3 regions of the Iodobacter sp. CM08 genome follow, and region 1 is predicted to be linked to each of the others. Evidence: predicted binding sites of a transcription regulator. Region 1 holds the regulator's gene; each other region holds the start of a gene.
What was found. Region 1 encodes sigma-54, which starts transcription at its own class of promoters, with help from an activator protein. Its sites were predicted from a motif close to CTGGCACGCTTCATGCTT; they were not measured.
Positions count from the first base shown of each region.

Region 1 (10,129 bases):
GCGGTTATCCCAAGTGGGCCTGCCACCTGTAACTCTCGCTCTGCGCTTAAATCTACCTCAGCAAAGACTTTGCCCTCTTGGTAGACCCGCACCCGAGTGGCCCCATCCTGCTGCCAGCTCCATGCAGCCAAGTAGGCGACCAAGACTAAAGCTAGACAAACAAACGGCCAGTCACCTGGCCGCATTATTTGATTCTTCCCTCTCCCCTTACCCTCTCCCGCAAGCGGGCGAGGGAGAAAATCAGTACCTGCACCGCCGTCTACCCCTCTCCCCTTACCCTCTCCCGCAAGCGGGCGAGGGAGAAAATCAGTACCTGCACCGCCGTCTACCCCTCTCCCCTTGCCCTCTCCCGCAAGCGGGCGAGGGGGAAAAGCAGCGGCTTCGCCGCCGTCTACTTTAGCCATGCTGCTCACGGTGCCTGAGCAACACCTGCCTATGCTCAGCAAAGTGTTGGGCTAATTGCTCCGCTAAATAAACCGAGCGATGCTGGCCACCTGTGCAACCAATCGCCACCGTAATATAGCTGCGATTATCTGCTTCAAACTCGGGCAACCATGCTTGCATAAAGGTTTTGATCTGCTCTTGAAACCGCCCAACCACCGCTTGTCGCTGCAAAAAATCAATCACTGGCTGATCTTTACCCGTAAGTGGGCGCAAGGCTTTGTCGTAATAAGGATTAGGCAAGCATCTGGCATCAAACACAAAATCAGCATCAAGTGGCAAGCCATGCTTAAAGCCAAAAGATTCAAAAATCACAGTAAGCTGGGAGCGATCTAAGGCCACAAACTGGCGAATCCAGCTGCGCAGCTGATTGGCGGATAAATCACTGCTGTCGATACGATGAGCCACTTCAGAGAAATCAGCCAACATCTCTCGCTCTAGGGCGATGGCCTCGCTAACGGTTAACTCACCACTGGATAAGGGATGGCTGCGCCGCGTTTCAGAAAACCGCTTCACTAGCGTTTCGTTATTGGCTTCTAAAAACAGCATTTGCACATCTAGCCCCAATTCCAGCAGGGCTTCTAGATGATTGGGGAAGCTGGCAAAGTTATGCGCGCTGCGCACATCCACAGAAATAGCGACTTGTGGATAACCATCCTCATCCAGCAAAGCCACCGTTTGCGGCAATAAAGGCGCGGGCAGATTATCGATACAAAAATAACCTAAATCTTCTAGAGATTTAAGTGCAACGCTTTTACCCGCCCCTGATAAGCCAGATAGCAAAATGAGCTGCTGACGACTCATTCGCCCATCTCCATAAATTTTTGATGTCTTTCAATAAACTCACGCGTGGAATCGATGCCGCGTAATTGCAAAATATAATTACGCACCGCAGCCTCAACCAATACCGCTAAATTTCGACCGGCCGCCACGGGAATCACTAATTTGCGGATCGGCACACCCAAAATATCCTGCGTGGCCGCCTGCATTTGCAACCTATCCATCGGAGCCAGTTTTTCTGCCCCCGCCTTGGCCAAATGCATAATCAGCTTTAAGGTTTTACGCGGCCTCACCGCCGTTTCACCAAAAATAGTACGGATATTCAGCACGCCAATCCCGCGCACTTCTAGAAAATCGCGCAGCATAGGCGGGCAACGCCCTTCCAGCGTTTCTGGATTGGTGCGATACACCTCAACCACATCATCGGCCACAAGGCCATGGCCACGGGAAATTAGCTCTAGTGCCAGCTCGCTCTTACCCATCGATGATTCACCCGTCAGCAGTACACCCACTTCCAGCACATCCAAAAACACCCCGTGCAAATGAGTTGAAACCGCTAGCGCTTTTGATAGGTAATAGCGCAGCACATCCATCAGATAGGGGGATTGCTCAGGGGACGTAAGCAGCGGCACATGAAAGCGCTCGGAGGCTTCGCGCAGGCAGTCGCCAACGATCTGGCCGTTGGCCACAATCACCGCCGCCATCTCGTTTGAGAATAATCGGGCCAGTGATTCTCTTTGCGCCTCAACGCTTAGCTGCAAAAGATAAACCGTTTCAGCCACCCCAAGCACTTGAATGCGATTGGGGTGAATAAAATTCAGGTGACCGACCAAAGACAGGGTTGGCTTTTGCTCAGACGCATCATTAGATAACAGATTATTAGCACCAGATTGCCCTGCAACCCAAGTTAGGCGCAGTTTTTCGGCGTTATCAATAAACAGTTGTCTAACTGAAATCTGTGGCATAAGGCTCCCAAGTGCTGATTAACTTCCAGATTTGCCCTGGCTCCGTTGCGGCCAACAAGCTTTCTCGCAATACTTTATCTGAAAAAAGCTGGGCTAATTCAGACAAGATTTGTAAGTGTAGATCGGTAGCGTGTGCGGGCACGAGCAAGACAAACACCAAGGAAACCGGCTTACCATCAGGCGCATCATAAGGAATAGCCTCATCTAAACGCACAAAAGCACCGGTTGCTTCTTTTAGGCCTTTAATACGCCCGTGCGGAATAGCCACGCCTTGACCAAGGCCGGTGGAACCAAGTTTTTCTCTAGCAAATAAGCTATCAAAAATAACGCTACGGGCAATGCCGTGGCTATTTTCAAATAGAATCCCTACTTGTTCAAAAATACGTTTTTTACTGCCGACTTCCATATCAAGGAAGACATTACCACTTGGCAGAATTTGGGCGATCAGACTCATTGTAGGCAGACCAAAACAAGGACGACAGCTATTGTAGCGCCGTCGCTTGAAAACAAAAACGGGAACCCGAATAAACCGGTTCCCGCTAAGGTGAAAGAAATCGCTTTATTCAGCGCTAGGTTGATGCTGTTTAATGGATTCGTTGCGATGATCCATTGATTTTTCTTTGTGCTTTACAACTTGACGATCAAGTTTATCTGCCAAAAGATCAATCGCTGCATACATATTTTCATCCGTTGCTTCAACGTGGATATCGCGTCCGCGAACATGAACGGTAGCTTCAACTTGGTGTTGCAGTTTCTCCACGGAGAGGATGATATTTACATCAATCACATTATCAAAGTGCCTGATAACCCGCTCCATCTTACTGTTCACGTACTCACGGATCGATGGGGTTACTTCAAGATGATGGCCACTGATATTCAAATTCATAGGGTTACTCCTTCCGTTGGGGCCTTACAAACTTTTGCGCTGACTTACTGGGTAAATCTGCAACGCCTCACGGTATTTAGCAACGGTACGACGCGCTACCACAATACCTTGGGCGGATAATGCTTCTGCCAATACGCTATCACTTAAAGGTTTTTTCTTATCTTCTTGCTGCACCATCTGCTTTATTAAAGCTTTGATAGCGGTTGCAGAACATTCACCACCGGCGTCTGTGTCTACATGGCTACCAAAAAAATACTTAAACTCATACAAACCACGCGGCGTTAACATGTATTTTTGCGTGGTGACTCTAGAAATAGTTGATTCGTGTAAATCGAGCTCTTCTGCAATATCCCTGAGTACCAAGGGCCGCATTGCCACTTCACCATGTTCAAAAAATGCCCGCTGCCGCTCTACAATCGCTGTTGCTACTCGTAAAATTGTTTCAAAACGCTGCTGCACACTTTTTACTAACCAACGTGCTTCTTGTAGCTCGCGGGCTAAATGAGCGCCGTCGCCTTTCTGTAAGATATCTGCATAAAGCCGGTTAACGCGTAATTTTGGCATGGATGCATCATGCAATCTAACCCGCCAAACCCCACGTACTTTTTGCACAACCACATCGGGGCTTACATATCTTGGCGAGGTTACAGACCACTGTGCGCTCGGCCTTGGGTTTAAACTTACAATTAATTCTTGTGCGGCTTTTAGCTCAGCATCCTCGCATTTAAAGGCTCGTTTAAGCTTAGTGTAGTCCCGTCCAGCTAATAAATCGAGTGAATTTTGGGCAATCTTCAAGGCTAAATCTTTAGCGGCACTCGGCGGTTTTTGGCGCAACTGTAAGCATAATGAATCGGCAGTATCCCGAGCACCAACGCCTAAGGGCTCTAAGTGCTGTAAGCGGACTAAAGCAATCTTTAAGTCATCAAGTTCGAGTTCATAATCTTGGATAAGTTCCTCTGGCAGCTGAGAATAGACTTCATCTAAGGGCTGGGAAAGGAAACCATCATCATCCAAAGCTTCAATCAACATCAATAACAAAGACTTATCCCGATGCGGTAGCTGCAGCAGGCCTGCTTGCTGTAGCAGGTATTCACGTAAATCTAGATCACGCGCAATATTGGTGGCGGGGTCAAAATCATCATCGTCATCTGAGCCACCATGACTCGTACCCTCCCAGCGCAAACCATCATCATCCCCACCCATTTCCCACTGTGGCTCGGGCTGCTCAACTTCCCCTGCGGGGGCTTCCTCGCCACGCTCCAGCAAAGGGTTGTCATTTAGGTACTGCTCAAGCTCTTGCTGAAACTCAAGCGTAGAAAGCTGCAGCAGCTTAATAGCCTGCTGCAATTGTGGCGTGAGGTTTAGTTGCTGGGAAAGCCGCAGCTGCAGGGTTTGTTTCATTTACATACGGAAATGTTCACCGAGATACACTCGACGCACACTTTCATTAGCCACAATATCTTTTGGAACACCTGACGCCATCACCGCACCTTCCGAGATGATGTAAGCACGATCACAAATACCTAAGGTTTCACGCACATTATGATCAGTGATGAGCACACCGATTCCACGTTGCTTTAAAAAACCAATAATACGTTGAATATCCATCACGGCAATCGGGTCTACCCCTGCAAATGGCTCATCCAGCAAGATAAAGCGTGGGTTTGCTGCAAGTGCGCGGGCAATTTCTACCCGCCGCCGCTCACCACCTGATAAGCCCATCGCACCAGCATCCCGCAAATGGGCAATATGTAAATCATTGAGCAGCTCATTGAGGCGAGTATCAATCTCAACACGATTTTTGCAATGCAGCTCTAGCACTGCAGTAATGTTTTGCGCCACCGTCATTTTACGAAAGATAGATGCTTCCTGAGGCAAATAACCTAAACCTCGCCGTGCCCGCTGATGAATGGGTAAATGGCCGATATCCTCGCCATCGAGCATAATCCGCCCGCCATTCATCGCAACTAAACCCACCAACATATAAAAGCTAGTGGTTTTGCCCGCGCCATTAGGGCCTAGCAAGCCAACCACTTCGCCACTAGAAATTTCCATAGTGACATCACGCACTACGGTACGTTTGCCGTAGCGCTTTTCTAGCTGTTCTGCGCGTAAAGAACTACTCATGGAGCGGGAGCCTTTTTCGGATTGATCACGATATTCACCCTGCCACCTTCTGTTTTACTCTGCGCTTGGTAGGCTTCATTGTTTAGATCGTAAGTGATTAAATCGCTATAAATTTGATCTTCGCCCCGCTTCACCCAAGCTTTATCCAACAACTTAAGAATGCCAGTACGCCCGTCGTAATCAAAGCGCTGTGCCTCTGCATCTACCCACTCGTTACCACCATCCATTTTTTGCCGAAACCGCACGGGGCTGCCATTGCCTGTCACAAACTGGTTGCCCGCTTCATCTTGGCGCACGGAGAGTTTATCTCCACGAATGCTGAGCGTACCTTGAGTCAGCACCACATCATTAGTACAGACGCTAGCCTGCGTTTTTTGATTCATCACACAATTTGCAGCGGCGATTTTAATAGGTTTTTCGCGGTCGGTTTTTTCTGCATGCACGGGGCTAGCAAGCAAAAACAGTAATACGGTGTTAAGGGTTACGAAGCGGTTCATAGCTCATCCTGACTTTAGATTTAAGTTCCAGTGTTTCGGTATTAGAATTAGCAATAAAACCCACCGACTCAACAACGTAAGTGCCCATTACGGCACGGGCGGGGGCATCTGAGCTGGCAATGCCCTGCTGTGGTAAAACCTGCATATCTCGGCCATTAATGACTAACTCGGCCTGTGTGCCACTGGCAGCGCGCACCATTTTAACCGGCCCAGGAAACCAAACCTCACTACCACGCTTAATTGACTTAGCCCGCTCGCCAGTCACATCCAAACGGGGTTGTTCTGGCGCGGTATAGCGCAAATGAGGATTTTCTAGCCAGGTGATATCACCCGCAGGTAAGTGAGAAACATGAGTGGCAGTAAGCTGGGAAACAGGGCGGCCATCCTCTCCAAAACGCACAGCGGTGGCTCTATCAACCAACATGTCTGGTTGATCAGAATTCACCGCGTATGCCGCACTAGGCAAGGTAGCCGCTCTATCAAGCAACCAAGTTAACCCGCCCAGCAGCAACACCAAAGCCAAGGGCAGCAGGCGAGTAGTACCACGAACAGCCATTAGGCGAGGTACGGCGCCATAGCGGCATCAAATGTGCCTTGCGCCTGCATTAGATATTCACAGACTTCACGCACAGCACCACGGCCGCCTTGGCTACCGCTAATGTAATGAGCATGTTTACGCACTAATTGTGGAGAATCAGGCACGGCTACGGCAAAGGCCACTCTACGCATCACGGGCAAATCGATCACATCATCACCCATATAACCGCAGGCATCCGCGCTAAGGCCAGCAACCTTTAATAGCTCTTCAAAGCTTGCGCCTTTATCGTGAGCGCCTTGATAGAGGTAGTCTACACCCAAGTCTTTGGCGCGTTTTTCAACCAGCTTAGAAGTGCGGCCGGTAATAATGGCTAGCTTTACCCCGCTGGTGCTCAACATTTTTAAACCATGGCCATCTAGTGAGTTAAATGCTTTTAACTCTTCACCACTATCGCTGTAAAACAGGCTGCCATCGGTCATTACACCATCAACATCAAAAATCATTAAGCGAACCGCTTTGGCTTTATCTGTCATTATTTTTCCTTTATTCATCCCTGATTATGTCTCTTGCTCAAGCAAACTCAAAAAAGAGCGTTTGTAGTAACCTTACAGAAGCATAAATAATCTCATGCCTTCGGTAAGCTCAGGTTTAACGGCTAAATTTGAATCTGAGACATAAGGGAACCTCGAAAAACCCATCTTTCGTCATAATACTGCGTTGCGCTTTAAAAAAATCTCCTTACATATCAAACATATGCAGCGTCGATTTTTTTAAAACGCGCCTTGTCTTATTTAGAAATATAGGTTTTCGAGGCCCCCATAAGCCGCTTTTTATTTACTGATTTTGCTGATGTTAAACGACACGGGCGCGAAGTAGGTCATGCATATTGATCGCACCGACCAATACTCCAGCTTCTAGCACCAATAAACCATTGACGCGGCGTGCGTCCATTTGCTGCACCGCTTCGGCGGCTAATTTGTGCGATTCAATCGTTGCCGGTGCTAAAGTCATCACCGTTGATACGGGAGTATCACGCACATCGACGCCCTGATCCAGTGCACGGCGCAAATCGCCATCGGTAAATATTCCGAGCAGCTTACCTGCAGCATCCACCACGGCGGTCATTCCCATGCCTTTCTTGCTAATTTCTAACAGGGCATCGCGCAGTAATACATCTTGCTGCACCACGGGCAAAGCGTCACCGGTATGCATTAGATCGCGTACCAGCACCAATAAGCGCCGCCCTAAGCTCCCACCTGGGTGGGACAAAGCAAAGTCTTCAGCCTGAAAGCCACGTGCCTCTATGAGCGCTACCGCCAGCGCATCACCCAAGGCCAATGCGGCGGTAGTACTTGCCGTTGGGGCAAGGTTCAACGGGCAAGCCTCTTGTGTAACCCCTGAATCTAAATGCACGTCCGCTTGCTTGCTTAAAGTAGATTGCTCATTACCCGTCATGGCGATCAAGGGGATGCCTAAACGCTTCAGGCTAGGTAACAAAGCAATCACTTCGTCACTTTCTCCTGAATTAGACAAGGCCAGCACCACATCGCTGCGAGTAATCATGCCTAAATCGCCATGCGCGGCTTCAGAAGGATGAATAAAAAAAGCCGGAGTGCCCGTGCTGGCCATCGTGGCGGCTATTTTTTTAGCGATATGGCCTGATTTGCCAATACCAAGCACGATGACACGCCCTTGGCAGGCTAGAATCAACTCACAGGCAGTGACAAAACTGGGATTGAGTCGATCGGCCAGAGCAAAAACAGCTTCGGCCTCAACCCGCAATACGCGCTTGGCGCAGTCGAGGATAGATTGGGCATTTTTCATATGCGCGAAAGTATAAGAGATGCAGCCCCTCTCCCGCCACCTGCGTCTTCTGGCAATATGCCAATCAAGATCAATAATGGTGCATAAAACTTATGCACCACCCAGTATTTAAGGTAAACAAGGGATAGGGAGGGAGTACGCAATCAAGCTAGTATTTAAATCAATCCCCCTAAGGTCTGTTGACGTTTCATTCACGGCTGTGTTCGCTGCAGTTTTGGGGCTGAACAAGGCTAGCAAAGCCAAATACACATGGTCAGTAAAATGCACTCAACGCCCCCAAGCCACTGCTTAGCAGTAGGATAAAGCCAACCAGCCATTCGCCATTTCCTTCGAGCCCTATGTCCATCCAGCTATCCTCATTACTGCTTTTGCTTGCCGCCGCCGTACTTACGGTGGTGCTTTGTCGTCGCTTAAAGCTTCCTGCCATGCTGGGCTACTTAGTGGTTGGCCTACTGATTGGCCCCCATTCCCTTGGTTTTATTACGAGTAGCGACGAAGCCACCCACCTTGCCGAGTTTGGTGTGGTGTTTCTGATGTTTACCTTGGGGCTGGAGTTTAACCTTGCTCGCCTCAATGCCATGCGCCGCATTGTATTTGGCTTAGGTGCCATGCAAGTACTGACGATGGTGGGTGTAGTGATGGCAATTTGCTTGATAGCCGGCCTAGATTGGAAGGTGGGCTTAGCATTGGGTGGCGCTTTATCGATGTCATCCACGGCCATGGCATCTAAATTGCTGGCTGATCGCAACGAGCTGCACGCGCCGCACGGCCAAAACGCCATCGGCATTTTGCTCTTTCAAGATTTAGCCGTAGTGCCGTTTCTGATTATGATTCCGGTACTGAATTTCCCAGGGAATGAGCTACTGATGGCGCTGGGTTTGGCGGCGCTAAAAATTATCGTGGTCTTGCTGGTTTTGCTCTACTTTGGGCAAAAACTAATGCGGCCTTGGTTCAATATGGTGGCAAAGCAACACTCCAGCGAGCTATTTATGCTCAACCTTTTGCTGGTTACGCTAGGGATTGCTTGGATCACCGAGCTGGCGGGCTTATCCCTCGCCTTAGGGGCGTTTTTAGCGGGCATGCTCATTGCAGAAACTGATTTTCGCTATCAAGTGGAAGACGATGTTCGTCCTTTCCGAGACCTGCTACTTGGCTTATTTTTTGTAACGGTAGGGATGAATCTGGATTACTCGGTACTGCTAGAGCAATGGTGGCGGGTGCTCTTAGTACTGGCCCTGCTTGGCCCAGGCAAGATATTACTCATCGCAGCCCTTTCCAAGCTTTTTGGCAGCACGCCCGGCTCATCTTGGCGCACTGGCTTTACCCTTGGGCAGGGTGGCGAATTTGCATTTGTCATACTGGCGCTAGCCTCCAAAAGCCAACTACTTCCAGATAGCCTCTTGCAAACCACTATCGCGGGCATCGTATTATCGATGCTGATCACCCCGTTTTTGATTCAACACTCAGACAAAATAGTCTTAAGACTTGCCCGCTCAGAGTGGATGAATCTGGCCGCCAATTTGCACCAAATTGCCGTACGCAGCATGCAAAGCCAAGGGCACGTTATCTTGTGTGGCTATGGCCGCAGTGGCCAATCTTTAGCCCGTATTTTAAGCCAAGAAAACATCGGCTTCTTTGCTCTAGATTTAGACCCTGATATGGTCAGAGAAGCCTCTGCCGCAGGCGATTCGGTGGTGTATGGCGACGCCGCCAAGCGTGAAGTATTGATGGCTGCTGGGCTTATGCGCGCCAGTGCCATTGTGGTGACCTACGCCGAAACACATTCCGCCATGCAGATTTTAGAAGTGGTACACAGCATTCGCCCCGATTTGCCAGTGATTATCCGCACCCAAGACGATAGCGATATTGACCAGCTAAAAGACGCAGGCGCAACCGAGGTGGTGGCCGAGATCATGGAAGGCAGCTTAATGCTAGCGTCGCACACCCTTATGCTGCTTGGCGTGCCGCTCAATAAAGTGGTTTACCGTGTAAGGGAAGTACGGGAAGCGCGCTATCAACTATTACGCGGCTTTTATCGTGGCGTAAGCGAAGACGCAGAAGACAGCGACCG
Region 1 is NZ_JAWQUO010000052.1:5,314-15,442, reverse strand. It holds gene R6242_RS20400 (NusG domain II-containing protein) at 1-404, opposite strand, end outside; gene rapZ (RNase adapter RapZ) at 397-1,245, opposite strand; gene hprK (HPr(Ser) kinase/phosphatase) at 1,242-2,186, opposite strand; gene R6242_RS20385 (PTS sugar transporter subunit IIA) at 2,167-2,640, opposite strand; gene hpf (ribosome hibernation-promoting factor, HPF/YfiA family) at 2,746-3,072, opposite strand; gene R6242_RS20375 (RNA polymerase factor sigma-54) at 3,097-4,473, opposite strand; gene lptB (LPS export ABC transporter ATP-binding protein) at 4,474-5,199, opposite strand; gene lptA (lipopolysaccharide transport periplasmic protein LptA) at 5,196-5,696, opposite strand; gene lptC (LPS export ABC transporter periplasmic protein LptC) at 5,674-6,252, opposite strand; gene kdsC (3-deoxy-manno-octulosonate-8-phosphatase KdsC) at 6,252-6,767, opposite strand; gene R6242_RS20350 (KpsF/GutQ family sugar-phosphate isomerase) at 7,087-8,058, opposite strand; gene R6242_RS20345 (monovalent cation:proton antiporter-2 (CPA2) family protein) at 8,397-10,129, shown strand, end outside.

Region 2 (10,129 bases), on a different contig from region 1:
GCTCGGTAACGGGTAGTGAAGTACAAAAAGATAAAGATAAGTATCGGCTCAATACGCCAGTGGCCGCGATTGGCTTGCGTGGTACTGATTTTGTGGTGCATGCCAATGAGCACGCAACGCAGGTGGCGGTGCAAAAAGGCGGAGTAGTGATTGAGGCTTTTTCTAGCGCTTGCAGCGTGGAGCAAGGCGGGCCTTGCCAAGGCGTTAATTCTCGAGAGTTATTTGCATCCACGGCGCATATGTTAGAAGTGATTCGTGGGCAGACGGTGCCGGTGCAAAAAGATTCTTCACCCGTTTTGCAAAAAGAATTACAAAAAGAACTCCCCAAAGAAGCGGTAAAAGACTCAAAAGAAGTGGCTAAAGAGGGCGTTAAAGAGCCAAGCAAGGCCGTGGCTTTAGGGGCTGAATCCTCTACGCAAGCCGTGGATTTAACGAATGCAGTGGCAAAACCACTGATTGATGGCTCCAAGATAAAACCCACGGTAAAGCCTACAGATCCCCTTGCCGTGGGGCCTACACCCACACCTGTCCCCAATGTTTTACCAACGCCAGCACCTACTCCCGCTGCGCCAGAGCCGGCTATCCCTTTGCCCCTGCCTAAGCCTAGTGAACCGGTGGTCGAGGTCGTGGTGGTGCCTTCTATTCATTGGGGGCGTTGGCAGGAGTTGGCTAATTTACCCGCCACGGCTAGCTTTAGTGATATCTATAAGGCGGGGCAAGAGGTGGTGACTGCAGGGATTTATTATGTGATGTCGCGTGATAATAGTAATCTGCAATATGGCCCTGAATTGGGTATTGTTAATTTTCAAATGGCTAAGCACGACGGAATACTCGTAAATACCGATAGTCATTCTATTATTCCAACGGTGGCTAAAGAATCAGCTTTGCAGATTAATTTTGCAGCACAAAGCTTTAGTACACATCTGTTATTAAATGCTGCCGGAAGAGAAATCCCCGTTAATGTAAAAGGGGCAGTAGAAAGTAATGGTTTTTTTCTTAATGGCGCGGTGAGCGAGGTGCAGCTACGTGGTATTGTTTCTGGAAAAGAGGCCGCTGAAGCGGGATATGTTTATTACTCGGCCCCTGCCGCCAATGAAATATTAAGCGGTGGAACATATTGGCTAAGAAAGCGTTGATTTATTTACTGCTAGATTATTTTTATAAATAAAAATAAAGGTTGCGGCGGCTGAATGATGATTTGCTTTTTTAGCGGAGTTAAGCAGCCCTGATGGCCGATTTTAAAACCATTTGGCATCAGCTGCGGTTTATTTGGCTGGGGCGGGCTTTGTTTTTTTTACTCAGCACCCTGCTGGTGATTTGGCTGGCCATGCCTCGTGGCCACGCTTACCCTTTTCCCTTTGATCTATTAGATCGTCTGCATGATCAATTAATTAGCCAAAAACTAAGCGCTCAGCCAGAAAAACGTATTGTCTTGGTGGATATTGATGAGGCTTCTTTGGCCCAATATGGGCGCTGGCCTTGGTCTAGATCGCGCTTAGCTCAATTACTCCAACAATTAGATCTGCATTACCAAGTGGCACATATTGGCTTGGATATAATTTTCCCTGAGGCAGGTGATGCATTAGGGGATCAACAAATCGCGGCAATGGCGGCTTCTCGGCGGCTGAGCTTGGCACAGACGTTTGGTTTTGATCGCAGCCAAAGTATCCGTGTTGGGGAATTAAGTGGCGCTATGCCCATCGGCAATATTCCTTCCACAATTGCATTTGGTTATTTAGGTAATCACGCCATGTTGGCGCAAAAATCCCCCTGCGTGGGGCATATCGCCATTACCGCCGATCCTGATGGCGTGGTTCGGCATCAAAGTATGCTAGTGCAATATCAGGGCAAACTTTATCCCGCTTTTGCGCCGGTTTTATTGCGCTGTTGGCTGGGGCAGCAGGCTCCATTACAGAGCCGCTCAGGGCAAATTGCCTGGCTGCAAGGCTTATCTGCACAGCAAAATATCGCAGCAGATGGCATGGCCGCTATCCCTTTTTTACGTAAGGCCGAGGCTTACACGGCGATTTCTGCCCGTGATATCTTATCAGGGCAAGCGCCCGCAGCCCTCTTGAGTAATCGCTTAGTGATTGTGGGCTCTAGCGCTTTGGGCTTAGGAGATTATGTTGCCACTATTTTGGGTGGGCGCACGCCAGGTATGTTGTTACATGCAGAGTGGCTTTCTAAAGCATTAGATCAACTAGAGCAAAATAAGCCGGTTGAGGCGATTCGTTTTTTTAGCATTATGGCGGTTTGGGGGGCTTTATTACTGGGGGTGTATCTGCTGCTGCATTACAGTAACGCCCTGCGGCTAACTTGGGGATTTGCAGTCATGATCGCGTGGCTGCTCTGGCTGCATTATACCTCGCAAGAAGTGGCGGCAAATGCCTTGGCACCACTTGTTGGGGGCGTGGTTTTGCTGATTTTAGAAGGGGGCTTGGAGTGGTGGTATGCCCAGCTTGGGCGGCGGCAGCTTTATCAAGCCTTTCACCATTATGTGCCGCCAGCAATTATCGATCAGCTAATTGGCAGTAATAGCCAAGCCATGATGCAGCCGCATCGGGTAGAAATAACCTGCTTATTTGCAGATTTACAAGGCTATACCGGCATTGCTGAAAGGCTGCCACCAGAAGAGTTGGCCAGCTACACTCGCCATGCTTTGATGCTGCTGACTCAGGCCGTATTAGATCAGGAAGGTACGCTTGATAAGTATATGGGCGATGCCCTATTTGCGTTTTGGGGCGCGCCAGTGGCCCAAGCAGACCACGCTAAACGTGCGGTGGATGCCGCAATAGCCATGCAGAGCGCTGTAGAGCTACATAACCAACAGGCGGCCTTGGGTAAGCAAATTAAAGTACACATTGGCATTCAAACAGGGGTAGTCGTAGTGGGGGATATGGGCACGCCATTTCGTAGCACCTATACGGCGATTGGTGATGCGGTGAATGTAAGCGCTAGATTACAAAACTTAGCCAGCTTACATAATGAGAGGATTTTAGTGGGGGAGGATACCGAGCGCCGATTAGCCTATTCACCCCTGCAGCTTTACGGCACCGTGGCCCTTAAGGGGCGGCGAGGAGTGCAGCAGGTTTATCGTTTGCCAGGCTAGTAGTCACTGATGCTATGCCGCTACTCTGATCTAACGGTTGTTTTTCTTTGTGAAACGCCGAGTTGTTTGTGGTTCAAAGTTGGGTTTTTGCTGCGTACGTCAGTGAGAAGTATCCGTTCTTTGATATAAAGTCAGAATCCAGCAAGTAAATTTCTAGATTTGTGATCATGAGCATATACAATTAATTTATGCGTCTGATCCCTACCGCCATTCTGCTGCTTTTGTTGGTCTGCCCGCCTATTGCACAGGCGCAGACGGCAGAGGCGCTGTATCAGCAAGCCATCGATGATGTCGCTCAGCAAAGCTGGCAAGAGGCCAGCTGGCTGTTAGAAGAAGTGCTGCAGCTTAATCCCCATCACCAAGGGGCCAAGCTTGATCTGATGTTGGTCTATTGCCAGCTAGAGGATTACAGCAGAGCAGCAGTTTTACAGCGGCAATTGCAAGCATTACCGGTGCTACCGCAAGCCATTAGTGATTTGATTCGGCAAAAAACTGAGCAGGGTTGCCGCGAAAAAACACTGTGGCAAGGGCAAATACAAAGCTGGATCGCCAGCGACAGTAATCTGGATCAAGGTAGCTCTAAGCGCTGGCTAGAAATCAGCTTACCCGATGGCGTGTTTAATTTAGAAGTAGACCCTAATAGCATGCCGCAAGCGGGCTATTTAGCGGGCTTAGAGATCCAAGCCATTGCCACGCCACCCGGTGGGCAGCAATGGGCTTTGCACGCTGGAGCGGTGCAAAGTTGGCCGCTCAGTAGCCAAACGATGCGCTGGTTTGGGGGATTTTGGCAGCCGCAAGCACGTAGCGATTGGGGGGTGGGTTTACAGCAGTTTTGGCTACAAAATGAAGCGTACCAAAGTAGTGCTTTGCTGGAGTATCGCGGTTTGCCCGCGTTTGCGGGGGTTCAGTCTTTGCTTAGGCTAAGGGCGCAAATGGTGGATATTGCCCCGCGCTACCAAAGCCTGCACAGCGAATGGCGTGTGCAGCATATTCAAAAGTGGCGAGGATTATGGCTAGATAACCGCGCCGCGTTGGCTTTTGAGCTGGCCCCACAGCGCCCTGGTGGCAATCAATATAGTGGCGAGCTGAGCAGCCGGCTCATCTACCCCCTAGGCCCTCATCAGCTTGAATTACAGCTACGTGCCAGAGTCATGCAAGATAGAGAGGGCTACAGCCCATTGCTGGAATACAACCAAAAGCGGCAAAGCCTACAAAGTAACTTAGGCTTGGCTTACCAATGGCAAAGTCCTTGGGCGAGCAAGTGGCGGCTGGAATACCAATACCAAGAGCAAAACGATAGCTTGCCTTTGTTTTCATGGCAAAAGCAGCTGATTTCTTTATCTTATAAGCAGGATTTTTAAGGGCGTGCAGCTTGGATCGTATGTTTTTAAAGCGCCTTCTTTGAAGGCGCTTTGCGCAGCTTAAACTTTGGCCAGTGCTTGTTCTAGATCGGCCAAAATATCGTCGATATGCTCGATACCAATTGAAAGCCTAACCATGTCTTCGCTTACTCCGGCTTTTAGCAACTCTTCAGGAGAAAGCTGGCGGTGCGTGGTGCTGGCTGGGTGGCAAGCCAGCGATTTGGCGTCGCCAATATTGACCAAGCGGGTAATCAGCTGCAGCGCATCTTGAAATCTAGCTCCACCGGCACTGCCATCTTTCACCCCAAAGGTGAGTAAGCCCGACGCTTTGCCGCCAAAGTATTTATCTACGAGTGCTTTAGATGGATGATCGGCTAAGCCCGCGTATTTTACCCAGCTTACTTTGCTATGGCCTTGCAAGTATTGCGCCACTTTTAGTGCGTTTTCTACGTGTCTATCCATGCGCAAAGCCAATGTTTCTAAGCCCTGCAGGATTAAAAAGCTATTAAACGGCGAAATGGCCGCGCCCATATTACGCAGCGGCACAGTACGTGCGCGGCCAATAAAGGCAGCCGGCCCTAGTGCCTCGGTATAGACCACCCCGTGGTAGCTGACTTCAGGCTCATTTAAACGCTTAAAGCGCTCTTTATGCTCCGCCCAAGGAAACTTACCGCTATCCACAATAATGCCGCCAATACTATTACCGTGGCCGCCAATATATTTGGTTAAGGAGTGCACCACAATATCTGCGCCGTGTTCAAACGGGCGGGTGAGATAGGGGGTGGCTACGGTGTTATCCACAATTAAAGGCACACCACCGGCATGGGCGATGGCAGCAAAGGCGGCGAAATCCACTACATTGCCCAGCGGATTACCAATTGATTCGCAGTAAATGGCCTTGGTTTTATCGTTGATCAGCGCGGCGGCAGATTGCGGATCGCTGGCGTCAACAAATTGCACGGTAATGCCATATTGCGGCAAGGTGTGGGCAAATAGATTGTAAGTGCCGCCATAGAGTGCCGATGTGGCGATAATATTATCGCCCGCCTCGGCAATGGTCATGATGGCGTAGGTAATGGCTGCTTGGCCGGATGCCAGTGCTAAGGCGCCAATTCCCCCTTCTAGTGCGGCGATACGTTGCTCTAAAACATCCGAAGTTGGATTCATAATCCGTGTATAGATATTGCCTTTAACCTTTAAATCAAACAGATCTGCACCGTGCTGAGTATCATCAAAAGCATAGCTGGTGGTTTGGTAAATAGGCACGGCCACCGATTTGGTGGTGGGATCAATTTCATAACCAGCGTGTAGAGCAAGCGTATCAAACTTCATGCAAAGTCTCCAAAGGGTAGCAAAGCCGAAGGAAACTTTAGCAGGTTTATTTATGCCGTAACGCTATTTTTGTAGGTTTTTTTAGATTTAATAGATCTATTACTGCGGCGCTTTCAATATCATCGTTAAGCATTGTGTAATTTAGGCACCTGTTAGATGATAGGTTTGCTTAATCGATACAAGCAATGTTCTTGCAGTGGATGGCCCGCTGGCACTTTGAGGTGCATAAAGCTGAGCGGATCGCGCTGCATTGCTAGCCTTTCCATTACCGCCTGTGATTTATGATTACTGAGTGCGGTAAATGAAACAATCTCATCTAGTTTTAGCGTATTAAAGCCAAATGCTAAGGCGGCCCTTGCGGCTTCGGTTGCGTAGCCCTTGCCCCAATGCTCAAAGGCTAGCCGCCAACCGATCTCCACGCAGGGAGAAAAAGGCAGCTCCGCAATGGGGATATGTAGCCCTGCAAAGCCAATAAATTGGCCGGTTTGCTTCAGCTCTAAGGCCCAAAAACCCCAAGTTTTTTCTGCGATAAGATCGGTTATTTTTTGCTGCATTGCAGCGCTAGCCTTGGCATCTATCGGGCCAAGCAGGGATTGCATCACTCTAGGATCGGCGCTCATGCGGGCAAATGGCTGGCTATCGCTGGGCAGCCATTGGCGCAAAATAAGGCGATCAGTGTTGAGTTGGCTTATTTTGGGCTGAGGATTATTCAAAATAGATTCACAATGTTTTGATGTTAGCTGGGGCTTAGATTAATTAGCGGCGTCTATCAAATCAAGAGAATAAACGCAAAGTATGTCCAATCTTCGATGCGCGAATTGTGTGCAGAGCAAATATTGCGCTGCGTTATTATGGTGCGCTGCGGTATTTTTTTGTCGCTTTGCGTGCATTCTTTTGCGCTGCCGTGCTTGATTTTATTGGGCTTAGGCAGATTGGCATGGCACTTGCTAAGTAAGCAATAAGGCCAGTGGGCTGATTAGGCTGATGCAATGAAGCATTGGCGAGGGTGAGGGTCAATGGCGGCCAATCTCCCAAAGGACAACGGCGTCCCTTCACGTTTGATCGTGGTGGGACGCTTTTTTTTTGCCTGGCAGCCGGTTGATATTCCGTCATACAGGCCGCTAGCAGGCAGGATTCAAAAAATCTTTGTGAGGCAGACATCATGGAACGTAGCTTTTGGCGCTCAGGCCATACCCCCACTCTTCTTACCGCTTTTCTGTATTTTGATCTGAGCTTTATGGTTTGGTATCTGCTTGGCCCCTTGCAGATACAGATTGCCTCGGCGCTAAGCTTATCCACCAGCGAGCGCGGCCTGATGGTGGCCACGCCGATTTTGGCGGGTGCTTTGCTACGTTTGGTTTTGGGTGTGTTTGTGGATCGGATTGGAGCCAAGCGCACTGGCTTTTTTGCCCAATTGATTGTGATTACGGCGCTATTAAGTGCATGGCAGCTGGGTGTGCACAGCATGGCAGAGGCGCTACTACTGGGTGTGTTTTTGGGATTTGCAGGTGCTGCATTTGCAGTGGCTTTGCCGCTGGCTTCCCGCTGGTATCCACCACAGCACCAAGGCACGGCGATGGGAATTGCGGGGGCGGGTAATTCTGGCACCGTGTTTGCAGCGCTGTTTGCGCCAGTATTGGCGATCATGTTTGGCTGGCAAAACGTGTTTGGCTTGGTGGTGATTCCACTCTTATTTGCCCTTGTGCTCTACAGCGTGTTTGCTAAAGACGCTCCGGGGTCGGTTAATCCTAAAAGCCTCTCTGATTACGCCAAGGTATTAAATAATAAAGATGCTTGGTTATTTATGGGCTTTTACGCCATCACCTTTGGCGGCTTCTCTGGCTTTGCCAGCGCCTTGCCCGGCTACTTTCATGATCAATTTGGCTTTGCACCCAAAATGGCCGGTTGGTATACCGCGGCCTGCGTATTGGCAGGCTCGGCGATGCGCCCACTTGGTGGTGTGATTAGCGACCGAATTGGCGGCACTCGCACCTTATTGATTGTTTATGTTTGCTCGGCAGTCTTGATCGGCCTTACCGGCCTTGGCTTAGGCGGATCAAGCGTGGCAGTTTGCCTGTTTGTTGGTGCAATGCTCTGCCTTGGGGCGGGCAATGGCGCGCTGTTTCAACTGGTGCCACAACGCTTTGGCAAAGAGCTAGGCGTGATGACCGGCCTGATCGGCATGGCCGGTGGCGTAGGTGGCTTTGCTTTGGCTGCTGGCCTTGGCATGGTGAAACAAGCCACCGGTAACTACAGCCTAGGCCTCTGGCTATTCTCTTTGCTCGCCCTGATCGCATGGTACGGCCTCTCCGGCGTAAAAGTGCGCTGGCGCAGCGCCTTGGGTGGCGATCTGGCTCAGGCAAGGATTTAGGGATGAAACCCAAATCTTAAAAAACGGAGTTAAGGAGAACACGGAGGGGCACGGAGAAAACCAAGTACTAAAAAATCAGTCCGCACAGAGAAAAACGCTTAAATAATCACGCCTTACAAGATGACTGTTATGTATTCAAGGTCGTCATTCCCGAATGCTTTTGCCGGGAATCCAGCGCATCTACTGGATCCCCGATAAAGACACTCGGGGATGACGCCTTAGTTTCAAACAAGCGCTCTGGTTTTCTCCGTGAAACTCCGTGTTCTCTGTGTCCTCCGTGGTTCAAGATTTGGGTTTGTAAATAACTTTCAAAATAAATTCAATAGATAAGGAATCCAGCCATGACTAAACCCAAGCTTGTCGTTGTCGGAAACGGCATGGCCGGTATTCGTACGGTGGAGGAGCTGCTGACTCTTGCGCCTGATCGCTACGACATCACCGTGTTTGGTGCAGAGCCGCATCCTAATTACAACCGCATTTTGCTTAGCCCCGTGCTGGCGGGTGAGCAGACTTTTGATCAGATCGTGCTCAATCCTTTGAGCTGGTATAGCGACAACCAGATCACCCTGCATCTGGGCAAAACCATTGCCAAAATTGATAGGGTGCGGCGGGTCGTTATTACCGAAGATGGCGTGGAGGAGGGCTACGACAGGCTGCTGCTGGCCACCGGCTCCACGCCGTTTATTTTGCCGGTGCCGGGTAAAGATTTAAATGGCGTGATTAGCTACCGCGATATTTATGACACCGAGGCGATGATCGCGGCGGCCAAAATCAAAAAGCACGCCATAGTGATTGGCGGTGGCTTGCTAGGGCTGGAGGCCGCCAATGGCCTGATGCTGCGCGGCATGGATGTTTCTGTGGTGCACTTGGGCGATTGGTTGCTGGATAAGCAGCTGGATATTACGGCAGGTAAATTATTGCAGGATTCCTTAATCGCACGAGGCCTGAAATTCTTAATGGGCCAATCTACCGCCGCCATTTTGGGTAATGAGGCGGGGGAAGTTTGCGGGGTACGCTTTAAAGACGGCAGCGAAGTGGCCGCTGATCTGGTGGTGATGGCCGTAGGCATCCGCCCGAATACCAAGCTAGCCGAAGCGGCTGGCCTGTTTTGCAAGAACGGCATTGTGGTCAGCGATGCCCTGCAAAGTTATGACCCGCGCATTTACGCCGTGGGCGAATGCGTCAACCACCGTGGCGTGGCCTATGGTCTGGTTGCTCCTCTATTTGAAATGGCCAAGGTGGCGGCGAATCATCTAGCGCTGATGGGCTACGGGCAGTACAAGGGCTCGGTGCTTTCGACCAAGCTTAAAGTGACCGGCATTGATTTATTCTCGGCTGGGGATTTTATGGGCGGCGATGAGTGCGACGAGATCGTGCTCTCTGATCCTGCCGGTGGCATTTATAAAAAGCTGGTGATTAAAGACGACAAGCTGGTCGGTGCCTGCCTCTATGGCGATACCACCGACGGCGCGTGGTATTTCAAGCTGCTGCGCGAGGGCCGCAGCATTAGCGATCTGCGCGATACGCTGATGTTTGGCGAATCCAGCGTCGGGGACTCGGGCGTGCAAGGGCAAAGCCGCGCAGGCGCGATGCAAGATAAAGACGAAGTGTGCGGCTGTAATGGCGTATGCAAAGGCACCATCGTCAACGCCATCAAAGAAAAAGGCCTGTTTACGGTTGATGATGTCAAAAAGCACACCAAGGCGGCCAGCTCCTGTGGCTCGTGTACCGGCTTGGTTGAACAGATTTTGATGAATACCCTAGGCACTAACTTCCAAGAATCACCTAAGACCAAGGCCATTTGCGGCTGCACCGATCACACTCATGCGCAAGTGCGGCAAGCAATTCGGCAGCACAAACTAATCAGCCACACCGAGTTGTACGAATTTATGGAATGGCGCACCCCAAGCGGCTGCGCCACCTGCCGCCCTGCTGTCAATTACTACATGTTATCCA
Region 2 is NZ_JAWQUO010000015.1:30,903-41,031, reverse strand. It holds gene R6242_RS10310 (FecR family protein) at 1-1,136, shown strand, start outside; gene R6242_RS10305 (adenylate/guanylate cyclase domain-containing protein) at 1,229-3,109, shown strand; gene R6242_RS10300 (hypothetical protein) at 3,298-4,470, shown strand; gene R6242_RS10295 (O-acetylhomoserine aminocarboxypropyltransferase/cysteine synthase family protein) at 4,531-5,802, opposite strand; gene R6242_RS10290 (GNAT family N-acetyltransferase) at 5,955-6,515, opposite strand; gene R6242_RS10285 (nitrate/nitrite transporter) at 6,965-8,173, shown strand; gene nirB (nitrite reductase large subunit NirB) at 8,515-10,129, shown strand, end outside.
Region 2: R6242_RS10285 (nitrate/nitrite transporter) is a predicted target of sigma-54. The motif match lies at 6,735-6,752, and genes of this name have one in related genera.

Region 3 (10,129 bases), on a different contig from region 1:
GGCGGAGCTAACGGCTTTTCGCGCTGTGCCCGTGATTGGTGGTGTGGGCGCGCCCAGCCGTGCTTATGTGGTGGAGCAGGGTACAGGGGCTGATTTTACGCCGGGGATTATCCAGCAGACTGGGCGTTCTTTAGATGTGGCGGTGAATGGGGCGGGTTGGTTGGCGGTGCAAACCCCAACGGGTGAGGCCTATACCCGTAACGGTGGCTTTGAAATTGATGCCGCAGGCTTGTTAAAAACCCGTAGTGGCTTGGTGGTGCAGGGCGAAAATGGCCCGTTATCTATTCCAGAAAATACCCGAATTACTATTGCTAAAGACGGCACGATTAATGGCTCGCCTTTTGATAATCCGTCGCAGGCGGTAGAAATTGGCCGACTTAAATTAGTTAATCCGCCAGAAAACGAATTAGAAAAAGGCAGTGATGGCCTGTTTCGCCAAAGAAATGGCGAGGTGGCTCAGGCAGATGTTGGCGTAAAACTTGCTTCAGAATCCTTGGAAGTGAGTAATGTGAATCCGGTAGATCAGTTGGTGCATATGATCGGTGCGCAGCGCCAATATGATTTACAGATTAAAATGATGCAGACCGTCGATCAAAATGCCAGAAGTGCCGCGCAGTTGCTTTCATTAAATGGTTGATTATTAAAAACTTTATCCACTAAATGCACAAAAAACACGAACAGATGGCACGTAGTAATCACTCATTGCTTCATTTAAATGCCAACTTATTAAAATTAAGTACTTACTAGCCTAATAAAAAAGAAAGTAGATTAAGTTACCTGATATGTCTCTTGCTCAATGGACTCTGTGTAGATAGGTTTCTTGAGTGTTGGGCTTGGTTTTTGAATGTGTAGGGCGGGTGAAACCCGCGAGCCATGCAGAAGCAATACGCGGGTTTCACCCGCCCTACGATATTTATAATGAAATTGAGTAAGAGACATAATCAGGTTAAGTTAAGGTCGTGGGTATTTATTGGTTTTTTCGTGTGTTTAGTGTTTTTCGTGGACTAAACGTCCATATGTGTAACATTAGATAATAAAATAGGAAGTACGCATCATGATGCGCTCGCTGTGGATTGCTAAGACTGGCATGGATGCCATGCAGATGAATGTGGATGTTATCTCGCATAACTTGGCCAACGTCAGCACCAATGGTTTTAAGCGTGAACGCGCGGTGTTTGAAGACTTGCTTTACCAAAATTTACGCCAGCCAGGCGGATCAACCAGTGCGCAAACCCAGCAACCAACCGGCTTGCAGCTTGGTACCGGTGTGCGGCCTGTGGCCACGGCCCGTATCCATATGCAGGGTAATTTGCAGCTTACCGATGGCCCGCTGGATATGGCGATTAATGGCCAAGGTTTTTTGCAAATTGCCATGCCCGATGGCACCACGGCTTATACCCGTGATGGCTCATTTCAAGTGGATAGCCAGGGTGCCGTGGTCACCGCCAGTGGTTATGCCTTGCAGCCTGCTTTGCAAGTTCCGCAAGGCACTACAAAACTCACTATCGCTAAAGATGGTACGGTGACTGCCATTGTAAATAATGATGCGGCAGCGCCTGTGCAGTTGGGTAATATTCAGCTGGCTACTTTTATTAATCCGCCAGGCTTGCAATCTGTGGGTGAAAATCTCTACTTAGAAACCACGGCCTCTGGTGCGCCAACGGTAGGTACGCCCGGTACAAATGGCTTGGGCGCGCTTAACCAAGGCTATGTAGAAACATCGAATGTGAATGTAACTGAAGAACTGATCAATATGATTCAAGCGCAGCGCTCGTTTGAAATTAATTCGCGAGCCATTAAAACCTCGGATGAGATGCTACAAAAGCTCACTCAGTTGTAATGAGGGGATGTAAATGAAATTTCACCTTGCCACAGCGGCAATGATTGCCGTACTGCTTGCCGCATGTACTACGCCTCCCTCGGTGGTGACCTTGCCAACCACGGCCAGACCGGCTCAGCCGGTTGTCGCCAGCATCAATAATGGTTCTATCTTTCAGCCCAATAGCTCACGTTTATTATTTGAAGAGCGGGTAGCGCGCAATATTGGTGATCTACTCAATATCACCATCGAAGAAAACCTCGCTGCGGTTAATACTTCCAATAGCAGTAGTAATAAAGCCGGATCCTTGGATTACAGCACTAAGGGTAATATTCCGCTGCTGCCGTGGGATATCGAGCAATATTTCTCACGCGAAGGCACCGCTGCGGTTAAGTTGGCGGGTACAAATAAATTTGAAGGCAAGGGGGCGACCAACAGCACCAATACCTTTAAAGGCACGATTGCCGTGACGGTGATTGATTTACTCGCCAATGGCAATCTGATTGTGGGTGGCGAAAAGCAAGTTGCCGTGAATAATCAAATTAATACCCTGCGTTTTACTGGGGTGATTAATCCGCTGGATATTAAAGCGGGTAACACGATTTCATCGAATAAAGTGGCCGATGCGCGCATCGAGCAGCTGGGTGTTGGCTCAATGGCCGATGCCAATACTATTGGCTGGCTACAGCGATTTTTCTTAAATGTAATGCCGTTTTAAATAGGTTGTGTATATGTACCGTTTTGCCCTTATCTGCTGCTTTTTGTTTGCTTTGGCGCCTGCGCAGGCTGAAAAAATAAAAGACTTAGCGTCGGTTGCGGGGGTAAGGAATAACCAGTTGGTAGGCTATGGCTTGGTGGTAGGTTTGGATGGTAGCGGCGATCAAACCACGCAAACGCCATTTACCGTGCAATCGGTGGTGAATATGCTGACTAATCTGGGGATTCAAGTGCCTGTTGGCGGCAATATGCAGCTTAAAAACGTCGCAGCCGTAACCGTGACGGCAACCTTGCCGCCTTTTGCTCGGCCTGGCCAGCCGCTAGATGTGACGATTGCTTCGATTGGTAATGCAAAGTCTATTCGTGGTGGCACATTACTGATGGCCCCACTTAAGGGGGCGGATGGGCAGATTTATGCGATGGCACAGGGCAATATTATTGTGGCTGGGGCAGGCGCATCGGCGGGTGGATCAAGCACGCAGGTTAATCAACTGGCTACAGGGCGAATTCCTGCGGGTGCGACGGTAGAAAAAGCCGTGGCTACTTTATTAGGCAATGGTGAGTTTGTGCAGCTGGAATTGCTAACCACTGATTTCACCACCGCTAATCGCGTGGTGAATGCCGTGAATTCCCAATTCTCAGGTACGGCAGTGGCTTTGGATGGCCGAGTAATCCAAGTGCGCGCGCCGCAAGATAATAATTTGCGTGTGGCTTTTTTATCCCGCTTAGAAAACATTGATGTCACCCCCGCAGAATCAAGCCCTAAGGTAATTATTAATGCGCGTACCGGCTCGATTGTGATGAATCAGGCGGTGAAGCTAGATAGCTGCGCTATTGCACACGGCAATTTAACCGTGACCATTACGGCAGATAATACCGTTTCCCAGCCTGATCCACTCTCTGGGGGTAAAACCACCAAAGTGCAAAATGCCGATATCCAAATTAAAGCGGATAAAGGCCCCATTGTGCGTTTACCTAAGTCCAGCACGCTGCGAGACGTGGTGCGCGCTTTAAATGCTGTAGGCGCAACGCCGCAGGATTTATTGGCTATTTTGCAAGCCATGAAGGCTGCAGGTAGTTTGAAGGCGGAGTTGGAAGTGATTTGAGTTTTCTGTACACGGTGGCTTACGCCAAAATACCGGCTAACCCACCTTAAGAAACGACTCCTTATTCTCGATGCCTGATAGGCACGCTTATTGCTTCATACTTGCTTAATCTCTTATTAAGCGTTGGTCAGTATGATCTCCTCAGCCACTCCTTCTAGTAATGATCTTGCCATTGATGTGCGTGGTGTGGATAGCTTACGTCAGCTGGCTCGCAAAGATCCGAGCAAAGCGGCTTTAGAGGTTGCGCGTGAATTTGAGGCTTTGTTGACCAATCAAATGCTCAAATCAATGCGTGAAGCCACGCCTAAGTACGATGAGATGGAATCAGGCACGGCGGATATGTTTCGCGGCATGCACGATCAGCAGCTCTCGCAAATGTGGTCTAAGCACGGTGGCGTGGGCTTTGCTGAATCTATTGTGCGGCAAATAGAATTGCAGCGTGATCCTTCGCTCTACCAAAAGCCATCACGTACTTTGCACAATGATTTACCAGCGGCAAAAGCGGCCGAGGCTTCGGCAAAAGATGCCGTATCGGGTGATTCGTTTGTAGCAAAGCAGGTGGGTAATGCCAGCGCCGCCGCCGCGGCTTTAGGCGTATCTGCCCATGTTTTAGTGGCACACGCTGCCTTAGAGTCAGGCTGGGGTAAAAAGCCGATTCGGGATGCGGCGGGTGCAGATAGCCATAATCTCTTTGGCATTAAAGCAACTAAAGATTGGCAAGGCAAAACCACAAATATCACCACTACCGAGTTTATTGGTGGGCGGGCTCAAAAGCGGGTAGAGAGCTTTAGAGTGTATGACTCGTATGCAGAAAGCTTTAATGATTACGCTAGCTTAATCAAGCGCCGCTACACCGAGGCTATGGGCCAAGGAAGTAATGCGCAGGGCTTTGCAAAGGCTTTGCAAACCGGTGGCTATGCTACAGACCCGCAGTATGCAAATAAATTAGCGCAAGTTGCTGAGCAATTACGACGTCAATTAGCCTGATTTTAAATAGTGGCAGATAGGCTTTTTATTCCGCCTTCAAGTATGGGCCGTTTGTGCCGATAAATAGTAGCAAAGGAGTTGCATCATGGGAGCCAGTGTTTTTGGTATCGGCCTAAGTGGCCTAAACGCAGCAAGCTTAGGCTTGAGTACGACTGGGCATAATATTGCCAATGCTAATACGCCTGGCTATTCCCGCCAAAACGTGAAGCAAAGTGCCCCTTACCCTCAATATACCGGTAATGGTTTTACTGGGCTTGGCGTACGTGTGGATACCGTGCAGCGCTCTTATGATGAATTTTTAACTAAGCAAGTTCAAACCGCTACCTCTCAAGACAGCTACTACGGTACTTATCTTGCTGAAATTAAGCAGGTTGATAACTTGGTGGCCGATCCTGCTGCGGGCGTGTCACCGGTTTTGCAATCATTTTTTAGCGCAGTCCAAGGGATGGCCACCAATCCAGCGTCTTTGCCTGCTCGTCAATCTTTAATGAGCAATGCACAGGGCTTGGTAAACCGTTTCCAAGTGTTTGATCAGCGGCTTTCTGAAATGCGCGCAGGCGTAAATGGCAATTTAGTCAGCGCTGCTGATCATGTCACCGCCTTGTCTAAACAAATTGCCCAAATTAACGGCCAAATTGCCGTTTCGAGCAGTGGTGGGCAATTGCCAAATGATTTGCTGGATCAGCGAGATCAAATGGTGTTGGATTTAAATACCCTGGTAAAGGCCACCTCTATTAAACAAAGCGATGGCTCTATTAATGTGTTTATTGGCAATGGTCAAAATCTGGTGGTAGGTGGCACGGCCTATGCCATTGCTGCAAAGCCTTCTATTAGTGATCCACAACGGCTTTCTATTGTGTACACCCAGGGAGCCATTGATGCAGAAATTCCTGAAACCATGCTCACAGGTGGCCAATTGGGTGGCTTGCTTGAGTATCGGAGCAAAGTATTAGATTCAGCACAAAACTCAATTGAGCGCATGGCTGTGGTGCTAGGACAGACGTTTAATGCCCAGATGCGTCAAGGGCAAGATTTGTACGGCAATATGGGGACGAATTTTTTTGATTACCCGCAAGGGAATGTGTCTTTAATGCATACCGTGGTTGCCCCTCCAGCTGCCAATGTGAGCTCTACATTTGCCACGGTAAGTTTGCCAGCAGGGGTGAAGAGTGTAGCCAGTGATTACTCTTTGAAATACGACCCCACAATCCCTGGCAATGAGTATGTGATTACTCGTTTATCGGACAATGTGTCGCAGTCGGTGAGTGCAGCCTCTATGGGGACGGGTCCTACCGTCTTGGGTTTAACTTGGAATGTGGTTGCAGGCACGATGGCGGCGGGTGAAAAAGTAGGGGTCAGTATGCCGCCTGTTATTGGTAATGTGCTGTCTAATCGCAACAACACCGCTGCTATTCCGCCTGCTGTAGCCCCTGTGTTGGGAGGCTATATTGAAGACGTGAGTAAAATTCAGGCCAGTGATTATGAAGTATTTTACGATGGCACTGATTACCAAGTGACGCGGCAATCGGATGGCCAGCGCACCCAAATTACTGGTGGAGTGGGCGGGCAATTTGCTAATAATGCTAATTCTATTGTTGTAGACGGTTTGCGTTTAAGTTTTTCGCAAGGAACGCCAACGGCAGGTGATCGGTTTACCGTGCAACCCTACGCGGGTTTTAGCCGTAGTTTAAGCATTAAGCCAACAGATCCACGGGTGATTGCCGCAGGTGTGCCTATTATTTCAAATACACAACGTACTAATACGGGTACCGGTAAAATTAGCCAAGTATCGGTGGATGCGGCGTCCACCATCACCACACAATCGGCGGTTAACCCTGCGCTTAAAAATCCGGTTACGATCACTTTTGCCTCGCCTACTACCTATACCTTAACCGATGGCGCAACAACATCTGCGCCGATTGGTTATGTAGCAGGCCAGTTGATTTCCTTTAATGGCTGGAATGTAAAAATTGATGGGCAGCCAGCACAAGGGGATAAGTTTTCTATTGATCCTGGTACCTCGCTAGATGCCGATGGCCGTAATGCCTTGAAACTGGGCGAATTACAGTCGCGTAAAATAATTGACGGCGGTAAGGCTAATTATCAAGAGGCTTATGGGCAGATGGTTGCGGTGATTGGGGCAAAAACCAATGAAGTGGCTATTATGTCGACCGCACAAATTGAGGTGCGTAAACAAGCCGAAATTTCGCGTGATTCTGTTTCTGCTGTGAATTTGGATGAAGAAGCCGCTAATTTATTGCGCTATCAGCAGGCTTATCAAGCCTCCAGTAAAGTAATTCAAATTGCACAACAAGCATTTGATGCCATTGTGCGAATTGGTGGCTAATAGGTGTTTTAAGCCTATTGCTCAGTATTTATAAGGAATAAATAGCATGCGTATCGCCACCACGACCATTTATAAGCAAGGTGCTGCAGAATTGCAGCGCCATTCTAGCGTGCAAGCGAAATTGCAAAATCAATTGTCGACGGGCCGTCGCGTGCTGACGCCTGCTGATGATCCTATTTCATCGGCAAAAATATTAGATGTCACTCAAGCACAAGAGCTAAATAAGCAGTATGCCGTGAATAGCCAAACGGCGGATTCGGCAATGCGCCTTTCTGAATCAACTTTGCATCAAGTCACTGAGTTGCTACACGATATTTATTCCTTGGCGGTGAGTGCTGGTAATCCTTCGCAAACCGTTGCAGAAAAAAAGCTCCTTGATGCTCAGCTGCAAGGCCAATACAAGGAAATGATGAGCCTTGCCAATGCAACCGACGGTGTTGGCTCTTATTTGTTTTCTGGCTTCAAAGGCTCAACTCAACCTTTTAGTGAAACTTCATTTGGTAATGTGACTTACGCTGGGGACGATGGGCAGCGGCAGATGCAAATCTCTGGTTCTAGGCAGATCCCCGTTTCTGAATCGGGTTATCAGATTTTTCAAGCGGGCCGCACCGGTAATGGCAGTTTTGTTAACTCTGCAAATAGTGTGGCACCCGGTAATAGTGGCAGCGGCATCGTCAGCCCTGGCGAAGTGGTGGATGTAACTAAATGGAATAACCCAGCTCATTCACAGAAATTTAAGCTTGAGTTTCAATCGGTGAATGATCCGGCAAACCCAGGTAAGCCGGTGATTTCTTATGATCTGATTGATAATCAGCCACTGCTTGCCGATGGCGTGACTGCAAATACTAACTTCAATAAATCATTAGTGGATGGGTATGATTACACTGCCGGTGTAAGGCCTGCTATTCCTGGTCAGCTTAATAATTATCCGCGTCCTTATGTGCCAGGTGGCGATATTCAGTTTAAAAACCTAGCCACAGATCCGGTTGGAATCCCGCCGGTTGCCGCTTGGGATTACGGCATCAAAATGAATGTAACTGGGCAGCCAAGTACAGTGATTGGCCCCTTAGGCGCGAGCGCCACTCCTACAGGGATTGTTGCTAGTGGCGTTTTAGATTCATTTAATGTTGATCCAAGCCGTAATAATGGCGATATTTTCCAAACCATGAAGGTTTTTTCTGATGCTCTGAATAACTATCAGACTAGCCCAACAGGGATGGCTAACTTTCATAATCAACTGAATACTGTCTTGCAAAATACCAGCAATATGCTAACCAATGTGCTGAGCTCAAATGGTAGCTTTGGGGCCAAAATGGTGGAAACGCAATCAGTACAAGATACCAATGGCGATTTAAAAGTGCAGTACGGGCAAACCTTGTCACAATTACAAGATTTGGATTACTCCACCGCACTGAGTGATTTTTCTTTGACCCAGACCCTGCTTGAGGCTTCGCGCAAATCGTTCTCTCAAGTGCAAGGTTTAAGCTTATTTCAGTACATTAACTAGTCGCAGCTTAGCAATGAGGCGGCCATTAATTGGCCGCTTTTTTTTGTGCTCAAGCTGGCCTTGGTCTACTCCTGTATTATTCGGCCTATGGCTAAAATTCGATCTACTTTTATTTGTCAGCTTTGTGGCTCAGCTTCACCGAAGTGGCAGGGGCAATGCCCAGGTTGTGGCGAGTGGAATACACTGCAAGAAGGCGTAGCAGAGACTGCACCAAGCACGCGCTTCCAATCTTTGGCTGCCGATGGGGCAATCCACCAGTTGAGCGATGTAGAAGCGGCTGAAATTCCTCGTATTGCTACCGGCATGGCCGAGCTTGACCGCGTGTTAGGCGGTGGCTTAGTGCCAGGTGGCGTGGTGCTGATTGGTGGTGACCCAGGGATTGGTAAATCAACGCTACTCTTGCAAGCGATGACGCTGCTGGCGGCGGCAAGAGCGGTTTTGTATGTGTCTGGTGAAGAATCGCCGCAGCAAATTGCTTTGCGTGCCAAACGCTTAGGTTTACCCGCTGGCAAAGTGGCCTTGTATGCTGAAATTGGCTTAGAAAAAATCTTAGCCGCCCTAGAAAAAGTCGGCCCCCAAGTAGCGGTAATTGACTCGATCCAAACCGTTTATTCTGAGGCCTTAACCTCCGCACCGGGTAGCGTGGCGCAGGTTAGAGAATGTGCAGCCCAGCTCACCCGGTATGCCAAGCGCACGGGCACGACTATTTTCTTGGTTGGCCATGTCACCAAAGATGGCGCCATTGCTGGCCCGCGCGTGCTTGAGCATATTGTTGATGCCGTATTGTATTTTGAGGGCGACACGCATTCTAGTTTTAGGTTAATACGCGCCATTAAAAACCGCTTTGGAGCGGTCAATGAGCTGGGCGTGTTTGCCATGACGGATAAAGGCTTGCGTGAAGTCTCAAATCCTTCGGCATTATTTTTATCCCAGCACAAAGAGCCGGTGCCAGGTAGCTGCGTACTGGTGACGCAAGAGGGCACGCGGCCGTTATTGGTGGAGATTCAAGCCTTGGTAGATGATGCACATTCACCTCAGCCCAAGCGCTTGGCTGTAGGGGTGGAGCAAAACCGCTTGGCTTTGCTGCTGGCGGTGTTGCATCGCCATGCGGGGATTGCTGCATTTGATCAAGATGTGTTTATTAACGCGGTAGGCGGCGTGCGGATCGCCGAGCCTGCGGCAGATTTGGCGGTTTTACTGGCGATTGTGTCCTCGCTCAAAAACCGGCCCTTGCCAGAAAAGCTGGTGGTGTTTGGTGAGGTGGGGCTGGCTGGTGAAGTGAGGCCAGTGCAGCGTGGGCAGGAGCGCCTGCGTGAGGCGGCAAAGCTGGGCTTTACCCATGCAATTATCCCTAAGGGTAATCGTCCGCGCCAAGCGATTGAAGGAATGACAGTAACGCTGGTTGAGCGTTTGGATGAAGCCGTTAGCGCGGCAATGTAAGTTTTCTAGTACAATGGGCTTGAAAAATAAGCGTACGCCCACATCAATAAAACATTGCTGGCTGCTTCATCCTTCGTCTAGGATTCGTTGAGCCAATCGATTACCCCCATGCTGGAGATTTAATATGAGTGAACATATCGCACAGGTAACAGATGCCACTTTTGATGCTGAGGTTTTACAAGCACAAGGTCCTGTTTTGGTTGATT
Region 3 is NZ_JAWQUO010000021.1:68,683-78,811, forward strand. It holds gene flgF (flagellar basal-body rod protein FlgF) at 1-637, shown strand, start outside; gene flgG (flagellar basal-body rod protein FlgG) at 1,055-1,840, shown strand; gene R6242_RS13530 (flagellar basal body L-ring protein FlgH) at 1,854-2,537, shown strand; gene R6242_RS13535 (flagellar basal body P-ring protein FlgI) at 2,551-3,642, shown strand; gene flgJ (flagellar assembly peptidoglycan hydrolase FlgJ) at 3,775-4,629, shown strand; gene flgK (flagellar hook-associated protein FlgK) at 4,715-6,976, shown strand; gene flgL (flagellar hook-associated protein FlgL) at 7,023-8,483, shown strand; gene radA (DNA repair protein RadA) at 8,571-9,923, shown strand; gene trxA (thioredoxin TrxA) at 10,048-10,129, shown strand, end outside.
Region 3: flgJ (flagellar assembly peptidoglycan hydrolase FlgJ) is a predicted target of sigma-54. The motif match lies at 3,721-3,738, and genes of this name have one in related genera.